4 regions of the Glutamicibacter sp. HZAU genome follow, and region 1 is predicted to be linked to each of the others. Evidence: riboswitches for the same ligand, from Rfam matches in the RefSeq annotation. Region 1 holds a riboswitch; each other region holds the start of a gene.

Region 1 (5,283 bases):
CGGGCGCATGCCAAGGTTATGACGATGGTTTCAATGAGCACCGGCAGGTAGATGACCACGCGGTCGCCCTTCACCACGCCCAGGGATTCCAAGGCATTGGCAGCTTGGGAAACCCGCTCCTGCAGATTCTTGTAGGTGACTGCAACGCGGTCGCCGGGTTCGCCTTCGAAGTACAGCGCAACCTTCTCGCCGCGTCCTGCGGCGACGTGGCGGTCGGCGCAGTTCACTGCCGCGTTCAGCTTGCCGCCGAGATACCAGGAAATTTCCGGGCCGCGCTGCGCCTGGGGGTCAGCCGGAATGATGCGGCTGGTGGTGTGCCACGGGGTGTCCCAATCCAAAAGGTGCGCCGCTTCGTCCCAGAATTCCTGGCGTGCCGCCTCTGATTCAGGTGCTGAGGTTGTTGCCAATTCGGTGGTCATTGCAAACTTTCTTTGGTGAGGGAAGGGGTAGCGTTGCCAGCCGGTGCTAGCTAGTCCGGGGCTAGGTCCAGCGTTTGATCGCCCAGCGTTCGGCTATCGATAGCAGGGCATCGGTGATTTTTCCGAAGACGGCCAGCAGCACGATGGTCATGATCAGGCGGTCTAGGCGGCCATTGTTCTGCGAATCGGTGAGCAGGAAGCCCAAGCCCATCGACGCTCCGAGCAGTTCAGCCGCGACCAGGAAGAGCCACGCTTGGGCCAGTGCCAAGCGCAGTCCGGAGAAGATGGAAGGGACTACCGCGGGGAGCTGGACTGTGCGCAGCAGCTTCAGTCCCTTCAAACCGAAGGAGCGAGCGGCCTCGATCAGGTGGGCATCGACATGGCGCAATGCCAAGGCGACGGTGGTGAAGACCGGGAAGAACGCGCCGATGATCACGAGCGTGACCTTGGAATCTTCGCCCATTTTCATCCAGAGCACCAGCAACGGAACCCAAGCCAGCGAAGGGACGGCGCGCAGGGCGCTGATGCTCAGGCCCAGAAACGCATCTGCCAATTTGGACAGGCCGACGAGGGCGCCCAGCGCCAGGCCGAGCAGGGAACCAAAGGCGAAGCCCAGCAGTACACGCTGGGTGGAAATGCCGATGTGCTTACCAAGATCGCCATCTTCGAGGAGCTCAAAGGCGGCGGCAACGACCGAGCCTGGAGTCGGCAGCGTCCACGGGGCAACGATGCCGCTCACCGTGACGAATTGCCAGACAGCCACGGTGGCCAGAGGCAGGATCAGCGCAAGCAACCATTTGGGTGCGCGCAGGATCGTTGCGGCGATGCCTGTCTTGTGCTTGGCAGGTGTCGGATTTTCGCGGGTATCAGCCGCGTTTGCGGTGCTCATCGCTGTTTACTCTCCGGAGATCTTCGTTGCATCTGCCTTGAGGGCAAACTGGTCGTCAACGAGGGTTGCTAGTGCTTCATCTACGGATTCCTGCTTGGAAACATCGCCGCTGGCGACCAGGGTGGGGCCAATGTTGCTCAGCACTCCGGTGAATTTGGCGTCGGGAACCGCCGGAACGTCCAGATTGGAGCGTTCCTCGATCACGGTCTTGGCAACTTCTGGTTCGAGCCCTGCAACGTCGGCCAGGATCTCAGCGGTTTCCCCAGGGTTTTCGGCCGCCCAGCCGCGAGCCTTCTCATAGGCGTCGACCACGAGCTGGGCCAGTTCGGGGCTCTGCTTGATGAAGTCTTCGCGAGCGTTCAGCGCACCGTAGGTGTTGAAGTCCAGGTTCCGGTAAACCAGCTGCGCGCCGTCTTCTTCGGCGGCTGCCATGATTGGATCCAGTCCGCTCCAGGCATCGACCGAACCGTTGACCAGTGCGGTGCGGCCATCGGCATGCTGCAGGTTCTGCAGCTTGATGTCGTCTTCGCTCAGTCCCGCGGTGTCCAGAGCCTGGAGCAGGAAGAAGTATGGATCGGTGCCCTTGGTGGCGGCCACGGTCTTCCCTGCCAGGTCTTCAACGGATTCGATCTTTGAATCCTTGTCCACTACCAGGGCTGCCCATTCCGGCTGGGAGTACAGGGCGACGGTCTTGATTGGTGCACCGTTGGAACGGTTCAGCAACGCTGCGGAACCGGCGGTGGAACCGACGTCAATCGCACCGGCGCGAAGCGCCTCATTGGCCTTGTTGGAACCTGCGGACTGGATCCACTCGACGTCAACGCCCTGTTCCTTGGCGGCCGCATCCAGCCACCCCTTTTCCTTGAGCACCAGGCTCAGCGGGTTGTACGTGGCAAAGTCGATGGACAAGGTCTGATCACCGGAGTCGGCAGTAGCGTTTTCGCCAGCGCAGCCGGTCAGGGCAACTGCGCCCATGAGCAAAGCGGCGGCGGACAGAGCGGTGCGGCGGGAGAAGCGGTTCAAGAGCATGGAGAATCCTAGAATTATGCGTGCAAGCGGATGGACGATAGGGCAAAGAGCAAGGATCGCCGAGGATCCAATGCGTTCCCTGGATTAATGGTTGGTTGGGTCGACGCCGAGCAGGCGCAGCAGGTGCAGGCGATCGGCAACGAACTTCTCGTCCGTGTGCCGGCGCGGTTGCCCGGCGGAGATCGCTAGGTCTTCGATGACACCAGCCGCGCCGTTCCCGGTGCTGCGTCCCAAGACGATAACGCGGTCAGCCAAGGTCAAAGCCTCGTCCACGTCATGGGTCACCATGAGTACCGTGGTGGGGAATGATGCGTGAATTGAGAGCAGCAAATCCTGCATCTTCAGGCGGGTCAGGGCATCGAGTGCGCCGAAGGGCTCATCGAGAAGCAATACGCCCGGGCGGCGGGCCAGCGCGCGAGCCAGCGAAACACGCTGGGCCATGCCGCCGGAAATCTCCCGCGGGCGCAGGCTGGCTGCATGGCTCAGCCCGGTCAGCTCGATCAGCTCATCAATCAGCGCGTCGCCAGAGGCCTTCTCGGTTCCTGGGGCCAGACCCAGCGCAATGTTCTCGCGCACCGATCGCCACGGCAGCAGCCGTGGTTCCTGGAAAGCAACGGCGCATAGCTCGTTGATGCCGTTGACCTCGTGGGTGCCTGTGCGGATGTCACCGGTGGAGGGGTGGTCCAACCCGGAGACCGAACGCAGCAGCGTGGATTTTCCGCAGCCGCTGGCGCCTAGGATCGCGAGGACTTGGCCGGCTGGAATGTGCAAGTTGATGTCGGCCAGCACGGTGCGGCTTTCCTTCTTTGTGGTGAAGGTCCGCGACACGTTGCTGAATTGGACGTCCAGTGCGGTTGAGGTGGTTGAAGTTGCCTCGGGCGCTGCAATGGTAAGAGCCATATCAATCTCCATCGGTCCTGGCGGTAGCACCGGCCTGCGGAGCCAGAGCTCCGAAGGTGGTTGCTGCGGCGTCAAAGAGCCAGATCTCTCGGCCGCTCGGGATGGTTACCCCTCTATTACAGCGAGTCGAACGATTTGGACGCAAATCTTGCGTAACATGAAAAAATCTTCGACACCTGCGTCACATTGCCCAGAAATTTCGTTATTTATTTTACCTAGGACCGGTTTGATCGACAGCATGCCAATCCTTGCAACTCATCTTCGATGGGACGGGGATTAGGCTGTGGGATTTGAGCATAGGCCCTTCCAAATCTGAGGCGAAATATGACTTCGCGGCTTGGAAGCGCCGGATTATTACCGTTACAAATGAATCACGACCCATCCAGAGCGGCTGAGAGATCTGGCTCCACGACGCCGCAGCAACCACCCGAAGAGCGGGACGGTGCTACTGCCAGGACCGATGGAAAGAATTGAGAACCCTGATGCCTATTGGCGAATCACCGAATGCCCCAGGGCTGGACTTCAACCAGCTCAGTGATCCTTCGCAAGCCAGCGCTCTGGAACTGGACGAGTTCGAGGAGCAGCTGCCCACGCGGCAGCTGCTGAAGATCACTCCCGGTCCCGGTGCGGATGAGCAGTACGACCGGCTGGCCGAAATCTTCCGCCCGGTCTTCGCCCAGATCGCCGCGACCGCCAAGGACCGCGACCTGAACCGCGTGCTTCCCTTCGAGCAGGTAGGCCTGCTGAACCGCGAGCGCTTCGGCGCGCTGCGCCTTCCCGTGGCCGACGGCGGCTACGGTGCGCGGCTGGTGGATGTCTTCCGCCTGCTCATCGAGCTCTCCGAGGCCGACTCCCATGTAGGCCAGCTGTGGCGCGCGCATATCGCTTTTGTCGAGAATGTGCTGGCACTGGAAGACGAGGCGCTGCGCAAGAAGTGGGTGGCCCGCATCGCCGCCGGGCAGATTGTCGGCAACGCCTACACCGAGCGCGGCGGCAACGCCCTGGGCACCTTGAATACGAAGGCCAGCTTCGTGGACGGGCGCTGGGTAGTCGACGGCGAGAAGTACTACTGCACCGGCACCATCTTTGCCGACTGGACCACTGTTGCGGTGGCCCACCCTGAGCTTGCCGGACGCCAGATCGCGGTGGTGTCCACCCAGCGCAGCGGCGTCAAGATCCTCGATGACTGGGACGGATTCGGCCAGGGCCTGACCGGAACCGGCACCACCGAATTCCATCAGGTCCCGGTGGACTGCTTCATGCCGCAGCAGCGCAATGACTCCGAAGCGGCGATCTTCCAGCTGGTGCTCATGTCCGTGCAGGCAGGCATCGCCCGCGCCGCGCTGAACGACCTGCGCAGCGCGGTGCAGGCACGCACCCGCATCTTCACCACCGGAACCGGGGTGCCGGTATACCAGGAACCCCAGGTCCTGCAGCTGGTGGGGGAGGTGTCCGCGGAATCCTTCGCCGCCGACTCGGTGGTGATCGGCGCGGTACTCGAAGTCGAAGCGGCCCTGGGCGATCCGGGACTGAACGACGAGGAACGCTACGCGGTCTGCGAGCTGGCAGCCAACCGTGCGCAAACCGTGGTGCAGCCGCTGGCCATCGGCGTAACGAGCAAGCTCTTCGACGGGCTGGGGGCCTCGTCCACGAGAAGCGGCTGCAACCTTGACCGGCACTGGCGCAATGCGCGCACCATCGCCACGCACAACCCGGCGATCTACAAGGCGCGCATCGTCGGGGACTACGAGATCAACGGCGTCCAGCCGCAGCGGCTGTCCGTCACCGGCGAAGATTCGACCCAGCGGGCCTGAGAGCCCGCGACGCAAACCAGGAACTTTCCATGAATATCGACCTAATGGGGGCAAAGGCATGAGCGAGAACAAGCGCGAGATCCTATTCAACGCATTCGACATGAACTGCGTGGTGCACCAGTCGCCAGGCCTGTGGCGCCACCCGGAGGACAAGGCCTCGACCTACAACACCCTGGGCTACTGGACGCACCTGGCCAAGGTGCTGGAGAAGGGCAAGTTCGACGGCCTGTTC
Region 2 (5,283 bases), 230 kb from region 1:
AGGCTGCTGAACACATCGAAGGTATAGGTCGCGCTCATGGCGAACCTCCTGGAGCTCGGGCGTTAGATGCCACCTACCGTACGCAGGTGCTCGCAGAGGGAAAAGCAGTGACGAGGGATTCTCAGGGAACCGTTATGGACCCTGGACCACGGTGACCACGACGGATAGCAGTTGCACAACCAGCAGGCCGAAAGCCAGCGAGATGAGCGCCCATCCAAAGCTCTTCTTCAACGCAGCCACGATGCCTCCCAATAAGCCAAAGGCAGTGGGCAGGAGGAACATCCAGAGTGGTTTTGCCGTCCCCGTGTCTGCCCAGTCAATGAGGGCCAGGGCAGAAGCAAGCGCCAATCCCATCATTACCCAAGTCCATAGCGGACATTTGCCGACGAGTATATTTGCGGAGACCTTCAATTGCGCACCTTCTTCCCGCCTTTGACAGTACTGCATCTGTGGATTACGGGCGCACTACATGAAATGCACGCTCACTGTGCTGGCCATGATGCGCATCTTATGAATCTTCTGCTTGACGTCATTCCTTGGGCAAGTCCACATTCTGGGTTCGCAGTTGGCCACGGGAGAGCTGCTTGCCGGTGGCTTCATCGGTGATGATGACCTCCCAGAGCTGCTGGGTGCGACCTTGGAACAGCGCAGTGGCGACCACCTGGACCCGAGCCCCGGTGGATGGGCGCAGGAAGTCGGTCGCGTTGTGCACGCCGACGGCGAATTGCCCGCGTTCTGCCACCGCATAGCTGGCGCCGACCGACCCTGCGCTCTCGATCATCGAGGCGTACACGCCGCCATGGACCACGCCCCACGGAGTGTGGTGGTTCTCGTCCAATTGCGCGTGGGCACGTACTTCAGTGGCAGTGATTTCATCGAATTCCAATCCGATGCTTGCGCTGAATCGGCTGGTCTTGTCGGGAATCCGTGGTGCTGGCTTATCCAATTAGTGATCCTCGGGCTATTTCGTCGTGCTGTCTTCGAGCGCCTGGGCGCGCAGAACATTCTTCTGCACCTTACCAGTGGAAGTGCGCGGCAGATCCTGCGGGAAGACGATGGTGCGCGGCACCTTGAATCCGGCGAGCTTTTCGCGGGCGAAGCCAATCAGGGTTTCGGCATCCAGGGTGGATCCGCTGGCGCGGATGACATAAGCCACCGGGCGCTCGCCCCATTTCTCGTCGGCGACGCCGATGACTGCAAGGTCCAGCACTTCTGGGTGCGATGCGAGGGCCTGTTCCACCTCGATGGTGGAGATGTTCTCGCCGCCGGAAATGATGATGTCCTTGGCCCGGTCGCGCACCTGGATGTAGCCGTCCGGGTGCATGACGCCGAGGTCGCCGGTGTGGAACCAGCCGCCATGGAAAGCTTGGGCGGTGGCGGCTTCGTCGCGGTAGTAGCCGATCATGACGTTATTGCCGCGCAGCACGATTTCGCCCATGGTCTGCCCGTCCGCCGGGACATCGTCCATGTTCTCGTCGACAATGCGCGCGGACTCGGCGGTGATCATGCCAACGCCCTGGCGGGCGAGCTTCGCTGCCCGGGCCGGCCCATCGAGCTCATCCCACTCATCCTGGTATTCGCACACCGTGTACGGCCCATAGACTTCGGTCAGGCCGTACACGTGGACTACTTCGATGCCCAGATTCTGCAGCTTGGAGATGATGGCCGGGGATGGCGGAGCGCCAGCGGTGGTGATCCGCAATGGCGCATCAAGCTGGTGGGCGCGGGTGGAGTCGGCGATGATGGAGCAAACGGTCGGGGCGCCGCACAGGTGCGTGGTCCCCAGATTCTCGATGGCGTCCCAGACGGCATCCTCGCGCACGCCGCGCAGGCACAGGTGGGTTCCTCCTGCTGCGGTGACGGCCCAGGGAGTGCACCATCCATTGCAGTGGAACATCGGCAGGGTCCACAGGTAGCGGGTCTTGGCGGTGAAGCCCTGGTGGTGTGCTTCGCCCAAGGAATTCAGGTAGCTGCCGCGGTGCGAGTAGAGCACGCCCTTCGGCTTGCCGGTGGTGCCCGACGTGTAGTTGAGGGTGATCGGCGCCCGCTCGTCGGCTATGGCATAGGGAAGCTTCTCATCCGAGGCTTCCGCCAGCAGCTCGTCCAAGGTGGCGTCCACTTGCACTTCGGGACGCGGTCCGGAGTACTGGTCATCGGTGATTTCGATGAGCGCCTCCAGCGTCGGGTTCTCCCGGCGCAGGGTCTTCGTATTCTCCAGCAGCTCGGTGTCGGCAAGCATCAGCTTGGCAGCCGAATGATCAATGATGTACTGCAGCTCGTGGTCCGAAAGGCGGGTATTCAGGGCAATGAGGACGCCGCCAGCCAGCGGCACGGCGTAATGCGCCATGAGCATTTCGGGAGTATTCGGTGCCAGCACGGCCACGCGGTCGCCCGGCTCAATACGCGCCTTCAGCGCCTGGGCAAAGCGGTGCACGCGTGCTTCGAGTTCCGCGTAGGTGTAGCTGCGAGTTCCATGGATGACGGCGGTCTTCTTCGGATAGGCCTCGGTTGTGCGCTCAAGGAAACGCAGCGGGGTCAGTTCTGAATGGTTTGCCTGAATCTCTACCATGGTGTGGCTATTCCTCAATCGTCAGCGATGGTTACGGAGAACAATAAGCAGGAGTGTGACTCAACGCACTCCATGATCAATAGTGTCATGAACCTCAGCGTCATGCGGAGAAACCAAGTTTCATTTCGGTGAGCGGTAGTGAATTCGCGACAGGCCTCCGGTTCCACGGGTAGAGCCGGGTCTTCCGCTGCAACGTGACCGGAGAAGGTCCGTAATGAAAGTTGCGTCGAAGGTCTCGGGCAAGGTGGATGTGGCGAATAAAAGACTGCTAAAAGGTTCATTTCAAGGCATTGGATCGAACGTTTCGTTGAATATTGCGATTTGCGAAGCAAAATGTTTGACGCGTGTTCGACATGAGCCATATCGTTTTAAACAGAATCAAGAGCATCAGCTATAAGCCCTGGCTTGCTGATCGGCAACCCTCTCAACGGTAGTGGGGTGCTCCAGGTGAGGATTCGGTTCCACGCAAAAACGTGCTGGAACAAGTACCGCACACGGCGCGGAACTCCAACGCTGGCGGCTTCGAGAATCAAGAAGCTCCGGCGTGCGGATTATTGCGCGGTGGGCAAGACCCGAAGGAATCGAGCCATGTCATTGAATCTTGAACTTGACCCGTTGACCCTGCGCAAGGTTTTCGCTCAGCATCCGTCAGGCGTAGCCGCCCTCTGTGCAGAACTGGATGGCGAGAAAACCGGCATTGTGGCTTCGTCATTTACCGTGGGTGTTTCCCTCGAGCCAGCACTGGTGATGTTCGCCGTGCAGAAATCCTCGAATACGTGGCCAAAGCTGCGCAACGCTGGCCGCATCGGCGTTTCGGTGCTCAGCGAACGCAATGAAGGAGTATGCGCTCAGATCGCGTCGAAGAACGGCGACCGATTCCGCGGGATCGACACCTATTCCTCGGAACAGGGCGCACTGTTCATTAACGACTCCACGCTGTGGCTGGAAACCTCGATTTACAACGAGGTCGAAGCGGGGGATCACTGGGTGATCTTGATGGAAGTCCACGGGCACCGCATCTCGAAGCACTCGCCGCAGATCTTCCACGATTCGCGCTTCCATTCACTGCCGGTTCCCGAGCTCGTCTAAGCTCTTCTGAACTTCCAAAGCTTCGGCCAGATCAACATATCGATCTGGCCGAAGCTTTTTTGATTTCGAGGCCTGCGGAATCACTTGATCCCTGTGCCAATCGGAAAATTAGGCGCGATGCCTGTTGATCTCCGGGCACCCCGGCAGCAACCCTGGACTACATGCAGCCCATGCACTGCGGGCAAGTTCGACGTGTAATTGCACTTCCACTGCAGCTGATTGCCGAGGTAAATCGGTGGCAGTGGGCCAAGAGCCCAGTTACGGCTTCAAATTCACGCAACGCCACCTCGGCGACATCAAGTTATCCACGGCCCTGAGCGGTGAAATTCTTGTCGGTTGTGAACTACTTCGGGCTCGGAGCCTTGATAGCGAACATTAATCCGTGGTGACTAAGGGTTTTGCAAAATCAACAGTATCCACAGTGTTATCCACAAAACTGTGGATGAAGTATGGGGAAATGTGAACAAAGGAGCGAAAACCCCGGAAACTGGGCGATTATGGGTGTTGATAACTTCGATGTGGTTGACGTGACCTTCAATGAATTAACTTTCTTTCCACAAGTGTGAAAATACAAACAGCCTAGTCAATCGATGTTACCGGTGTGTAGAGTGGGGTAATCCACAGGGTTCTCCCCAGACTGTGAACAGGGGAGTCCACAGGTAGCGGTGTGTTATCCACATATTCTGTGGATAATGAGGTTTACGCCTGTTAATAACAGCCCTAGTGTTGGCTTCGGGAGAGAAATATCCACAGGCGCTTTACAGCTAAATGTCCGTATCGACTGACATGATGAAGCGTTGCCATGAGGGCAAGGAGAATTTTCCCAGCGGGTCAATAGGGGATGGAAGTGTCTGCAATGAGTGCTGAGCCGGTTTACGAAGGACGGGAATCCGACGCAGGGCGCAAGCCGCCACAGGATATCGAGGCCGAAATGTCGGTGCTCGGCGGCATGATGCTTTCCAAGGATGCGATTGCCGACGTCGTTGAATCCATCCGCGGCACCGACTTCTACCGTCCCTCCCACGAATCCATCTACGAGGCAATCGTTGACCTCTACGGCCGCGGCGAGCCAGCCGATGCGGTCACCGTAGCCGACTTGCTGACCAAGCGCGGCGAAATCTCGCGCGTGGGTGGCGCTGCCTACCTGCACAACCTCATCCAGCAGGTTCCCACTGCGGCGAATGCCGGGTACTACGCAGAAATAGTGCGCGAACGCGCAGTGCTGCGCCGGCTGGTTGACGCCGGTACGCGCATCGTCCAGATGGGCTACTCGCCGGATGGCGAGGTCGACGCAATCGTCAACGAAGCCCAGGCCGAGGTGTACAAGGTTGCCGAGAACCGCAGCAGCGAGGACTACGTGCGCCTCTCGGACATCATCGAAGACACCGTCGACGAGATCGAGAACGCGGCCAACGCGGGCGACGGCATCACCGGCGTGCCCACCGGCTTCTACGAATTCGACGAGCTGACCCAGGGCCTGAAGGGCGGCCAGATGATCATCATCGCTGCCCGTCCCGCCGTCGGCAAGTCGACCTTCGCGCTGGACTTCGCCCGTTCGGCTGCCATCAAGCACAACATGGCCACCGTGTTCTTCTCCCTGGAAATGGGCCGCAACGAAATTGCGA
Region 3 (5,283 bases), on a different contig from region 1:
CGAGCGTGCCGCCGCAGCGGGCGCAGGGGTTGGGCTCAGGAGAGGATCAGCGTCCAGGTCACCACGGCCGGCTCATCGGAAGGGTTCTCCCAGCTATGCGGCTCGCGCCCCGGGAAGGTTACGGTGTCGCCCGCCTGAAGCTCCAACCGCTGGTCGGGCAGGATCAGGATGAATTCTCCGGCGATCACGTGCAGCACTTCCAGCTCGCAATCCATCGAATACAGTTCCGCTTCGCCGGTGCCCCTCGGCGCAATCTCGGCGCGGATCATCTGCAGCCGCTTTTCGCTGCGCGGGGTCACCAGCTGCTCGGTGATCCCGTCGCCGCCCAGTGAAACCCGCGGAGCCTGGTCCAGGCGCACCAGTTTCGTTTCCGGGACTTCGAAAAGCGTGCCGACCTCGATGCCCAGCACCTCGCACAGGCGCAGCAGCGTCGCCACCGAGGGGCTGGTCAGGTCGCGTTCCACACGCGAGAGAAAGCCCTTGGTCAGCCCGGAGAGCTCTGCGACCTGGTCAATGGTCATGCGCTGGGTCTGCCGCACCCCGCGCAGCCGCGCACCGATGTTGATCGCAGCACCGGTTGGTTCAACTGGCAAGGTTTTCATCGTTTGGCTCCATCAACGTCGTGTCCGGCAGCGGCATCCGCGGCGGCTTCACCGCCTGCGGGGCAAGTTTACCAATGGTAAACACGCGGTGTCCCCTACCGCGCGCCGGCCGCGGTCACTAGACTCTGTCCATGGACAGCACCAAGGACAAGCTCTGCGGGTACCTGAACGAGGCGCGCGAGAATGCGATCTTCAAGGCCGAGGGCCTGGCCGAGCAGCTGGCCCGCACCCCGCTCACCCCTACCGGCACCCACATCCTGGGCGTGCTGCACCATCTGGTGATCAACGAATACGAGTATTTCGGCACCTGCCTGCAGCGCGAGGCCAACGACCCCTATGTCCGCGAGTTCATCTCCCCGCATGATCCCGACGCTGATTTCCTTCCGCCCGCCAAGATGGACGGGAAGCAGCTGATCGGCCTGTACCGCAAGGCCATCGCCTTCGCGGACGAGGGCATCGCCGCCTTGTCCCTGGATTCTGCAGTGCACGTCCCGTGGTGGGGGCCGGCGGGGCATACCACCTTGGATCATCTGCTCATCCATGCCTTGGCCGAGACCTCCCGGCATGCAGGGCAGCTGGATATCATCCGCGAGCAGCTCGACGGCCGCGCCGGCTGGACCGCGACGCTGGATTTGCTGCCCGGCTACACCGCGGCGCAGTGGGCAGAGCACCGCCAGAAGCTGCAGCGGCTGGCCGATTCCCTGGCCCCGGAGAGCTGACCGGAAGTCATATTACGCAGTACGGCTTCATCTGGCGCCGCATGCGGCGGTACGCTCAGAATTGTTGCTTCACGAGACGCGGCGCCAAGCTCCGACTGGCCGCGCACCAACCCCAAGTTCATGGGTGGTTCGGATGAGGAAGCGGTCCGCGCATCAATTGGTGCACGGGCAAGAGCTCGCCAGAGAGTTGATATCCATGGCCATCCCGATTCTTCCCATCATCGACCGCCAGACCGGCCACGTGCAGTTCACCGCCGAGGGCCGCTGGTGCACCCGCTACGTTGCGGACCCGCTCAGGCTCGAACACCTCATCGCCCGCTGCTCCCGCCGTCCGGCCTTCGACCCGGACACCTCCGAATTGCTGCTGGTGGTGCCGGAAGCAGGGAATCCGGCAGGCAGGCGCCATGCATTTAGCCTTGCCAAATTCCCAAGTCCAGGGGCGCTGGCTAAAGTGGAAAGCTGAGCCGATCCACGGGTTTCCATGGGAAACTCCACGTTCCAGGAGAGCCTTTTCGAGATGCCACAGCACCCAACCGCCGAACCGACCAAAGCGCAGATCCAGCGATGGCGCAAGTATCTCGCCGATGAAGTCGCCGAGGGCGCCATCTACCGGGCCCTGGCGGAAAAGAAGACCGGGCAGGAACGGCAAATCCTGCTGGGCCTGGCCGAAGCCGAAGCACGCCATGAATCCCACTGGCGCACGCTGCTCGGCGAGCATGCCAAGGAAGTCCGCCCCTCGCTGCGCCGCACCATGCTGCGCTTCCTCGCCCTGCACTTCGGGTCGGTGTTCGTGCTGGCCATGGCCCAGCGCTCCGAGAGCAGCTCCCCCTACCGCAATGACAAGGACGCCACGGCTCAGATGGCTGCCGACGAGCAGGTCCACGAGGAAGTCGTCCGGGCCCTGGCCACGGCAGGACGCGCACGGCTGTCGGGCAACTTCCGCGCCGCGGTCTTCGGCGCCAACGACGGGCTGGTATCCAACCTGGCATTGATCATGGGCATCGGCGCCACCGGCGTTTCTTCGGCCTTCGTGCTGTTCTCCGGCATTGCCGGCTTGCTGGCCGGAGCGCTGTCCATGGCGGCCGGCGAATACGTTTCGGTGCGTTCCCAGCGCGAGCTGCTGACCGCCTCGCGGCCCACCCAGGTCACGCTGACCGCAGCCCCGAACCTGGATCTGGACGCCAACGAGCTGGTGCTGATCTACAAGGCCCGCGGCATGAGCGACGAAGACGCCGAGCACCGGGCCGCCGAACGCATGGGCCTGTTCACCTGCGACTGCAACCCTGATTTCTCGCTGAACCCGGAAGGCCGCAGCGAGGAGCTCGAGAAGGAGCACCAGGAGCTGGGCTCGGCCACCGGGGCGGCCACCACCTCATTCCTGCTCTTCGCTTCCGGCGCGGTGGTGCCGATCCTGCCATACATCTTCGGCCTCTCCGGGCTGGCCGCGATCATCGTGTCGGTGGTGCTGGTGGGCATCGCCCTGATGATCACCGGCGGCATCGTGGGCCTGCTCTCCGGAGCCTCCCCATTCAAGCGCGGCTTGCGCCAGCTGGCCATCGGCTGGGGCGCGGCGGCCGTCACCTACTGCCTGGGCCTGATCTTCGACGTCAGCGTCAGCTAATACTCCGCTTGGCATCGAAAATGCCGGGACAGCTTCGGCTGTCCCGGCATTTTCGATGCCCCGGACTAGATGTCCTTTGCCGGCCGGGTCCGACGGCGCAGGGTTTCCATGGACTGGATGAACGCCAGCGCTTCCTCGGCGGTGTCCACCAGGGCGATCTTCTGCTCCATCACGCGTTCCTTGGCCAGTGCCTGGAGCAGCGGCCACGCGGGCAGATCCCGGCTCCAGTAGTCGCGGCCGACCAGCACCATCGGCACCACGCGGGCACCGGTGGCGTAGTAGTTCTCGCAGGCATCCTGGAAGATTTCCTGGACCGTGCCGGCAGCGCCGGGCAGCACGACCAGCCCGCCGTTGGACTGCTCCAGCAGGATCGCCTCGCGAATGGAATTGGTGAAGAACTTGGCGATCCGGGTGGCAAACAGGTTCGGCGGCTCATGGCCGTAAAACCAGGTCGGCACGCCCAGCGACTGCCGATGGCTGGGGAAACGCTCCTTCACCATCAGGGCGGTTCTCGCCCAGCCGGTGCGCTGGTGGATCGCATCTGGCGCTTCGGCGAGCATCTGCATGGCCGCCGCTATGTCGTCTGCCCCGTAGTCGGCCAGCCATGCACCGGCATTGGCCGCTTCCATGGCTCCTGGCCCTCCCCCGGTGGCCACCGCGTAGCCGGCCCGGGTAATCATGCGCCCGAGCTCCAAGGCCTGCGCGTACTGCGTGGTGCCCCGGTTCATCGCATGCCCGCCCATCACCCCGATGATCGGGGTGTCCTTGAACGTACCCTCATACACCTCCGAGACCAGCGCCTGGCCAATGTGGTGATCGTGCAGGGTCCTGGCCAGCGCACTGTGATCGCTGTCGGCATTCGCCGCCGCATGCTGCTGGGAGTACGCGTATATTTTGGCATCGGGCACCTGCTGGTAGGTCTGCGTCCAGATCCCCGAGTACAGCTCTTCTGCCGTGTACAAGCCGCGGGCGCCGGTCTCGAACGGCAGCTGCGCCCCCGAGCTCATGCACAGCCCGCCCGTCGCCTGCACGATCTGCTGGCCTTGGGCGGAAAACTGGCAATCGATGAACAGCGCTTCGGAAAGATCCAGCGATTTCAGCACGGTATCCCGCTCGCGCAGATCCACGCGGTGCACGCGCCAGCCTTTTCCGTGGGCATGGTGGGAAACCAGCGCCTCGGCGGCAAGACGGTCGAATTCGACGAGCGAGGTGATGTTCACTGCTCGGGCTGGAAGATAGGGCCACACGTGGGACATGCGTCAACGCTACGTCATGGATAGTGATTATTCACAGAAGGGCCCTTCAACTTTCGCGACGGCCCGGAACGTGAAACGATGAGAGGATGACTGAATCTGTTCCACCAACCATTGACGCCCGCCATTTACTGGCTTTTCTGGGCAACGTTCCTTTCTTCTATGGAAAGAACCTGGCCGCAGAAGCAAATTCCGTGGTTGACGTGGAATTCGATGAGAACACCGGGCAGATCGAGGGCACAGTCACCGATTCCGGCGAAGAATTCTCTCCAATGATCCAGGTCCACTTGGAGGGTGGCGAGTGGAAGATCGAATCCTGCGAGTGCACCTGCGACGCGCCAGGCATCTGCTCTCATATCGCGGCTTTGGCCATTACCTCCAATAAGATCGCCTCCCAGCCTCGCCCGCTGCCGGTCCATGAAGAGAAGCCGGACACCGTGTGGTCAAAGCAAATCGATTCATGGTTCGAGGAGTCCGAGCCGGGCCCGGCCGACGGGCTGCTCGGTTCGCAGCACGATCCGGTGGTGCCGATGGCGCTGCAGTTCCTGCTCTTCGATTCGAAGGACGCCACCCAGCAGCAGCAGTGGATGCCGACCGGGACCATCCCGCACCCAACCCGCAACAAGCGCTTCCGCTTGGGCGTGCGCCCCATGGTCCGCAATGCCGAAGGCCGCTGGGTGCGCGGCCAGCTGCGCTGGACCACCCTGGGCTTCAAGACCTACGGCTGGAACCTGCTGCGTGCACAGCACCACTGGTTCACCCGCTTCGCCTCCATGGCCCGCAGCGACAGCCAGTTGCAGTTCAAGGTGGACGAAGACTGGCTGTTCCTGGACGAGTACGCTTCCGAGCTGCTCTGGCCGCTGCTCGAACAGGCTGGCGAGCTGGGCATTGCGCTGATCACCACCCGTTCCGAGCAGCGCGTGCGGATCGTTGATCCGGCCAGCTTCAGCATGCAGGCCTCCCTGGATGAGCAGCAGCTGCAGCTGGACGGCGTCCTGCACATCGCCGGGCAGGATCTCGTGCTTGATCCGGAGGCGCCCAGCGGTGTCATCGCCGAGCATGGTTTCTATGCGCAGATGGCCCAGCCC
Region 4 (5,283 bases), on a different contig from region 1:
CTGGCGCAGCTGGGCAAAGTCCGCACCATCAATCGGGATCACCGTCAGGTCATCGAGGATGAGGTATTCATCTTGCTTGGTCAGTGCTTCGAGCAGCAGCGCGAACGGCACCTTGATCTCGCCGAGTAGCACTTCCACTGACAGGTCGAACCAGTCCCCCGTGCTTTCACCCGCTTCGACGCTGACAGTCGCGGGGGCATCGCTGATCCGATATTTCGGCAGCCGATTCTGCTCCTCGATAATGACATCGGGATGCTCTTCCAGCAGCGGCAGTGCGTGGACCAGGAAGTCGATGGATTCAGAGGTGCTGAATTCCTTCGGAGGGAAAATCCCTGATGAGGTCAGCTGCCCCAGCGAACCCAGCTCGCCGAGCTTGTCCTGCACCGAAGCGGCAATTTCCCGTTCCACTGCCTGCTGGCGAGGCCCCTTGGTGGAGTACTCCCAGGAATAGCGCACGGTCAGCGGGGTTTGGATGCTCTCCAAGGACAGCTTGAGGCTGGGGCGCGCGGGAACCGGGATGCGGTAGCTTCCATCTTCGCTCTTCAGCGGCGCCATTAAGCGCAGCCGGTCCAGGTGCTGCCGCTCGAATAGCTCGATGGCTCCATCCGGGATGATGTGCGCACCGGATTCGATGAATGCCGCCAGTTCCTTTCTGACCGGTTCTGCGAACTGCGCGAAGCCGAGTTCCTTCGCTTTGGGCAACGGGCTGGAGGCGTAGGCCAGCAGGGTCGGCGGCGTGCCGATCGGCAGGAGGTGGTGGTGCTCTTCGTGCGGGCCGCGCAGCTTGCCTTCCATGCGCAGGCCCTGCTCAGTGCGGCGCACATCCACGTGGGCCATGGCTGGTTGCGCACTGAATTCCACCGGGAGCTTGGCAGCGGAACCGCCGTTGACGATCTGCACTCCGGCGTCGCGCAGGGCCTCGAAGGCATCCAGCAGGTCCTGGCCAGGCAGATCCATCAGCGAGATCCAGTCCTTGGGATCCCACGAATGCCGGTAGGTGTTCTGTTCCACGCGTTCACGCAGCCGGTCCAGTTCAACGACCGCTCGGCGCTGCTTCTTGGAGAAGCGCTCATCGAAGGCGACGTTGCGCCAGCTGACTCCAGTCTGGACCCAGGGGCTCTTGGTGCCCCGGCGGGCCGGCCGCGCCTGCAAGGTCAGCGCGTCCTCGCCTCCGTAACGGGGTTCGCTGACCACTTTCAGGATCAATCCCAGCGGTTCCTCGTCAATCAGTTGCTCATCTGGAATTGCTGGAAGCAGACGGTCAAGGGTCCGTTCCCACTGCGGCTTGCTGTTGCGTTTCCATGCGAAAGGGTCCACCCCGGAGTCGGAGACGAAGAAGCCCTGGTCCTCTTCGGTGGTGACCTCAATGAGCAAGGCGGCGACATCCTCGCAGGATTGAACGCCCGGATGCTTGCTGCAGAAGCTGGTGAAGCTGATATTGCCGCGGTTGATTTGCAGCTCGGCCATCACCGATTCGCGCAGCACCATTGCCGAAATGCGGGTATATCCCGGCTTCATGTCCCGGTGGACGATCTCCACTTTTCCGGAATCGCAGAGGAACTGGCCCAGGTTGTATTCGGATTCGGTCACCAAGGTCTGGGCCGCAGAAAGTGTCAGCTGGAATTCCATACTCGCCGTTCATTGTTCGTGCAGTGGGTGCCCGAGAGCTCGATTCCATCTTAGCGAGCAGCCAGACAAGTTGCCCGATGACGAAAAGTTACCCCTGCCCTTTACGCGCTGGCACCGCAGCCGATAGAAAAGAACCACAGAATCACGAGTTCCGCTCTTTGAGCCCTGGCTGAGTGGACGGCAACCCTCCTGCGTCATTGTGCGGGGTGCCCCAGGTGAAGATTCGACGCATCTTGAACGCCAAGGTGCGTAAGCGATGGCGCCCCTTGCGCCAGAAAGGGGATTAATTCCTCATGTCTAATGCAGCATCTACCCTGACCGTATCCGAAGACCGCGCACAGCGCCTGCAGGAAGCAGGCAAGGGCTGGGGCGAACGCATCTCGGCGGCCCCGCAAAGCGCCAAATTGACCTTTACCGTTCAGGGCGAGGGTTTCGATTCGGTAGCCAGCAACATTGTCTCCGGGAAGCACACTTTCCAGGTCGACGAGCCAGCTGCCCTGGGTGGCAACGACGTGGCCGCCAGCCCGGTGGAATATGCGCTCGGCGCGCTGATCTCCTGCCAGGTTGTGGTCTACCGCTTGTATGCCCAAAACCTTGGCATCCAGGTGGACGACGTGAAGATCCAGGCCAATGGCCACCTCGATGTCCGTGGCCTCCTCGGCATTGACAAGTCCATCCGCCCGGGCTTCTCGTCGGTGGAACTGGACATCCAGATCGCCGGCCCGGAATCGGCCGAACGCTATGAAGAACTGCGCCAGGCAGTGGATGCCCACTGCCCGGTACTGGATCTGTTCGCCAACCCGGTACCGGTGCGTACCGCGGTGAGCATTGCAGCGGCCAATTAACGTCCGCTAAACCAAACAAGTAGCCGCCGCGGGCCCTGGCTTCGGGGCTGCGGCGGCGCACTTGCGGTAAAGGCGGGCTACTTCCCGAGGAAGTTCAGCAAGACCTTGCCGGACTTCGAAGAATTCTTGGCTGTTTCAAAGGCTTCGAGGCCCTCGGCCACCGGGAATTCGTGGGTTACCGCCGCGGAAATCTGCAATGAGCCATCGGCCAGGGCAGCAAGCACTTGGTCGATTTCGCCGTTGAAGCGGAAAGACCCGGCAAGTTCCAGCTCGCGGGTAATCGCCAGGGAAATCAGTGCAGGTTGCTCTCCCGAAGGCAGCAACCCGACCATGACCACGCGCCCGCCGCGCACAGCACCGCGCACCGCCGAGGCCAATCCGCGGTAATTGCCGCTGGCCTCGATCACCACATCGGCGTTCACCTTGGCAATCGCCTCCTGGTCATCGGCACGCAAGGTGGATGTGGCACCCAGTTCCTTGGCAATTTCCAGCGGCTTATCGTGCATGTCCACCGCGATGATTTCCTCGGCTCCGGCACGCTTGAGCACGGCCACGGCCAGCGCTCCGATCGGGCCAGCGCCAATGACCAACGCCTTCTTGGCGGCAACCTCGCCGGCTCGCGATACCGCGTGCCAGGCCACTGCGGCTGGCTCGGCCAGCGCAGCGTCGCGCAGCGACAGTCCGGCAGGCAGTTCGCGAAGCATCCGGGAGGGCAGATTCACCTCGCGCGCAAAGGCGCCCTCGGTATGCGGGTAGCGGGCAGCCGAGCCCAGGTAGGTGCATCCCGGTGAAAGGTTCGGGCAGGCCTCCGGATAAGGTTCCCCGGTCTCCCCTGGTGTTGCAGGGTGCACCGCAACTTTGGTTCCGGCTGGCGGACCGCTGCCGTCGGCGGCAGCCTGGATGACGGTGCCGACGATCTCGTGCCCCAGAACCATCGGGGCCTTGAGGATGGATTCCCCAGCGGCTCCGTGGCTCCAGTAGTGCAGGTCCGATCCGCAGATGCCTCCGTAGGCGATGGCTACGCGTGCCTCATTTGCTGCCGGTGCTGGCAGCTCGATCTGCTCGATGCGCAGGTCCCCGGCCGCGTGCGCCACGACGGCCAAGGTCCTGTTGGACAGGGCGCTAGACGACAACGCTCATGCCTCCGTCGATGAAAATGGTTTGCCCGTTCACGTAGTTCGATCCACCCGAGGCCAACCACACTGCTGGGCCCGCTAGGTCCTCGACGGTTCCCCAACGGCCAGCCGGGGTGCGGCCCAGGATCCAGGAGTTGAATTTCTCGTCATCCACCAGATTCTGCGTCATTTCGGTGTGGATATAGCCCGGTGCGATGCCGTTGATCTGAAGTCCTGCTCCGGCCCATTCTGCGGTCATGGCGCGGGTGAGATTGCGCAGTCCGCCCTTGGCCGCGGTGTAGCCGGAGATGGTGGGTCGGGCCAGGTCGGTTTGCACCGAACAGATGTTGATGATCTTGCCTTCGCCGCGTTCTACCATGCCACGTGCGACTTCTCGGCCTACTAAGAAGGCGCTGGTGAGGTTGGTATCGATCACGCGCTGCCAGTCGGCGACTTCCAGTTCCAGCATGGGCACGCGGTGCTGGATGCCTGCGTTGTTCACCAGGATGCGGATGGGGCCGATGGTCTTTTCGATGGCGGCGATATTCTCGCGCACAGTGGCGTCATCGGTGACATCGAAGCAGACGCTATGGATTCTTTCTGCGCCGTAGCAGGCGGCGAATTCGGCGGCCGTTTTGTCAAGCCTTTGCGCATCTCGGCCGTGCAGGATGATGGTGGCACCGGCATCGGCCAGTGCTTTAGCAAGTTCGCGGCCAATGCCGCGGGAGGACCCGGTGACCAAGGCCAGTCGTCCGGACAGGTCAAAAAGTTGGCTCATGAATTCCCTCGCAAGAAGTTTCGATGGTAAATCGACGGGAACTGACCTGCGATATGAACCTGCTGTTGCATCCGAAAAAGTAGCCCCGTCGCTGTCCCAGAATATATCAGATATATAAGGGTCGAGGGGCAATAAAGTCCGACTTATACGGTCGAAGTTTAGATGTTGGCGCTAGCGGGTCTGCGAGTAGAACCAGTTGATGTGCTCTTCGAGCAGCTGGGCTGCCCGTTCGCGCTGGTTCGTCGCGAAGGCGTGGTGGATGGCCTTGTGCTGGCGGCGCAGCACGCGCACCACCGGCTGCCAGGCCTCGTCGCTGGGCACTGAGTCGGAGACGTAGTCGCTGATCGAGTTGCGCAGCGATTCCATCATCGATTCCACCACGGCGTTGCCGGCCATGGAGGCCAGGAGCACATGGAACTCGGCATCGATGCGGTGGAAGGACTCGCGGGAAAGCTGCGGGTCGTCCATGCGCATGATCAGCACCGCGGTGCGGTCGATGACCTGCTGGGCGTAGACCGGGTCGCGGGGGTTCATTTGCGCGGCCCAGGTTTCCAGCAGGATGCGCGACTCGACGATCTCGCGGACGTTGATCCCCTTGGCCGCCAGGTGCAGCCGCAATGCTTGCGAGATGCCGGCCGAGGGGTTGGAGATGATCACCGCTCCGGAGTTCGGCCCGGAGCCGGTAGAAGTCTTGATAATGCCCATGACATCGAGGATGCGGATGGCATCGCGGACCGAAGCCCGCGAAATCCCATGCCGCTCCGCGAGCGCACGCTCGCCGGGAAGCTGGTCTCCTACGGATAGCTTCTCCCTGCGCAGATCTTCTTCAATTGCCTGGAGAACGATCTGGTATGCACGCGGAGCTGGGTTCATTGACATCGGATCTATTTTAGCCGGTCAGGGCTATGGCAGCATC

Evidence for each region. Region 1 has a riboswitch for S-adenosylmethionine ahead of EKH49_RS10080 (ABC transporter ATP-binding protein). Riboswitches for the same ligand answer to the same signal wherever they lie in the genome.
Region 2: linked by a shared signal. The riboswitch ahead of EKH49_RS11205 (flavin reductase family protein) and the one ahead of EKH49_RS10080 (ABC transporter ATP-binding protein) in region 1 are both predicted to bind S-adenosylmethionine.
Region 3: linked by a shared signal. The riboswitch ahead of EKH49_RS14590 (hypothetical protein) and the one ahead of EKH49_RS10080 (ABC transporter ATP-binding protein) in region 1 are both predicted to bind S-adenosylmethionine.
Region 4: linked by a shared signal. The riboswitch ahead of EKH49_RS00780 (OsmC family protein) and the one ahead of EKH49_RS10080 (ABC transporter ATP-binding protein) in region 1 are both predicted to bind S-adenosylmethionine.

What each region holds. Positions count from the first base shown of each region.
Region 1 is NZ_SCKZ01000006.1:77,146-82,428, reverse strand. It holds gene acs (acetate--CoA ligase) at 1-419, opposite strand, end outside; gene EKH49_RS10090 (ABC transporter permease) at 481-1,308, opposite strand; gene EKH49_RS10085 (aliphatic sulfonate ABC transporter substrate-binding protein) at 1,315-2,337, opposite strand; gene EKH49_RS10080 (ABC transporter ATP-binding protein) at 2,422-3,237, opposite strand; SAM riboswitch class I at 3,243-3,345, opposite strand; SAM riboswitch class I at 3,613-3,704, shown strand; gene EKH49_RS10075 (acyl-CoA dehydrogenase family protein) at 3,720-5,051, shown strand; gene EKH49_RS10070 (LLM class flavin-dependent oxidoreductase) at 5,110-5,283, shown strand, end outside.
Region 2 is NZ_SCKZ01000006.1:304,549-309,831, forward strand. It holds gene EKH49_RS11185 (dihydrofolate reductase family protein) at 1-38, opposite strand, end outside; gene EKH49_RS11195 (PaaI family thioesterase) at 530-946, opposite strand; gene EKH49_RS11200 (long-chain-fatty-acid--CoA ligase) at 962-2,569, opposite strand; SAM riboswitch class IV at 2,946-3,063, shown strand; gene EKH49_RS11205 (flavin reductase family protein) at 3,158-3,658, shown strand; gene dnaB (replicative DNA helicase) at 4,515-5,283, shown strand, end outside.
Region 3 is NZ_SCKZ01000010.1:22,734-28,016, reverse strand. It holds gene EKH49_RS14600 (cupin domain-containing protein) at 36-602, opposite strand; gene EKH49_RS14595 (DinB family protein) at 734-1,321, shown strand; SAM riboswitch class IV at 1,389-1,502, shown strand; gene EKH49_RS14590 (hypothetical protein) at 1,518-1,784, shown strand; gene EKH49_RS14585 (VIT1/CCC1 transporter family protein) at 1,839-2,942, shown strand; gene EKH49_RS14580 (LOG family protein) at 3,008-4,198, opposite strand; gene EKH49_RS14575 (DEAD/DEAH box helicase) at 4,285-5,283, shown strand, end outside.
Region 4 is NZ_SCKZ01000001.1:167,380-172,662, forward strand. It holds gene EKH49_RS00775 (DEAD/DEAH box helicase) at 1-1,629, opposite strand, end outside; SAM riboswitch class IV at 1,770-1,891, shown strand; gene EKH49_RS00780 (OsmC family protein) at 1,923-2,474, shown strand; gene EKH49_RS00785 (L-idonate 5-dehydrogenase) at 2,552-3,607, opposite strand; gene EKH49_RS00790 (SDR family oxidoreductase) at 3,597-4,367, opposite strand; gene EKH49_RS00795 (FadR/GntR family transcriptional regulator) at 4,539-5,246, opposite strand; gene EKH49_RS00800 (L-lactate permease) at 5,271-5,283, opposite strand, start outside.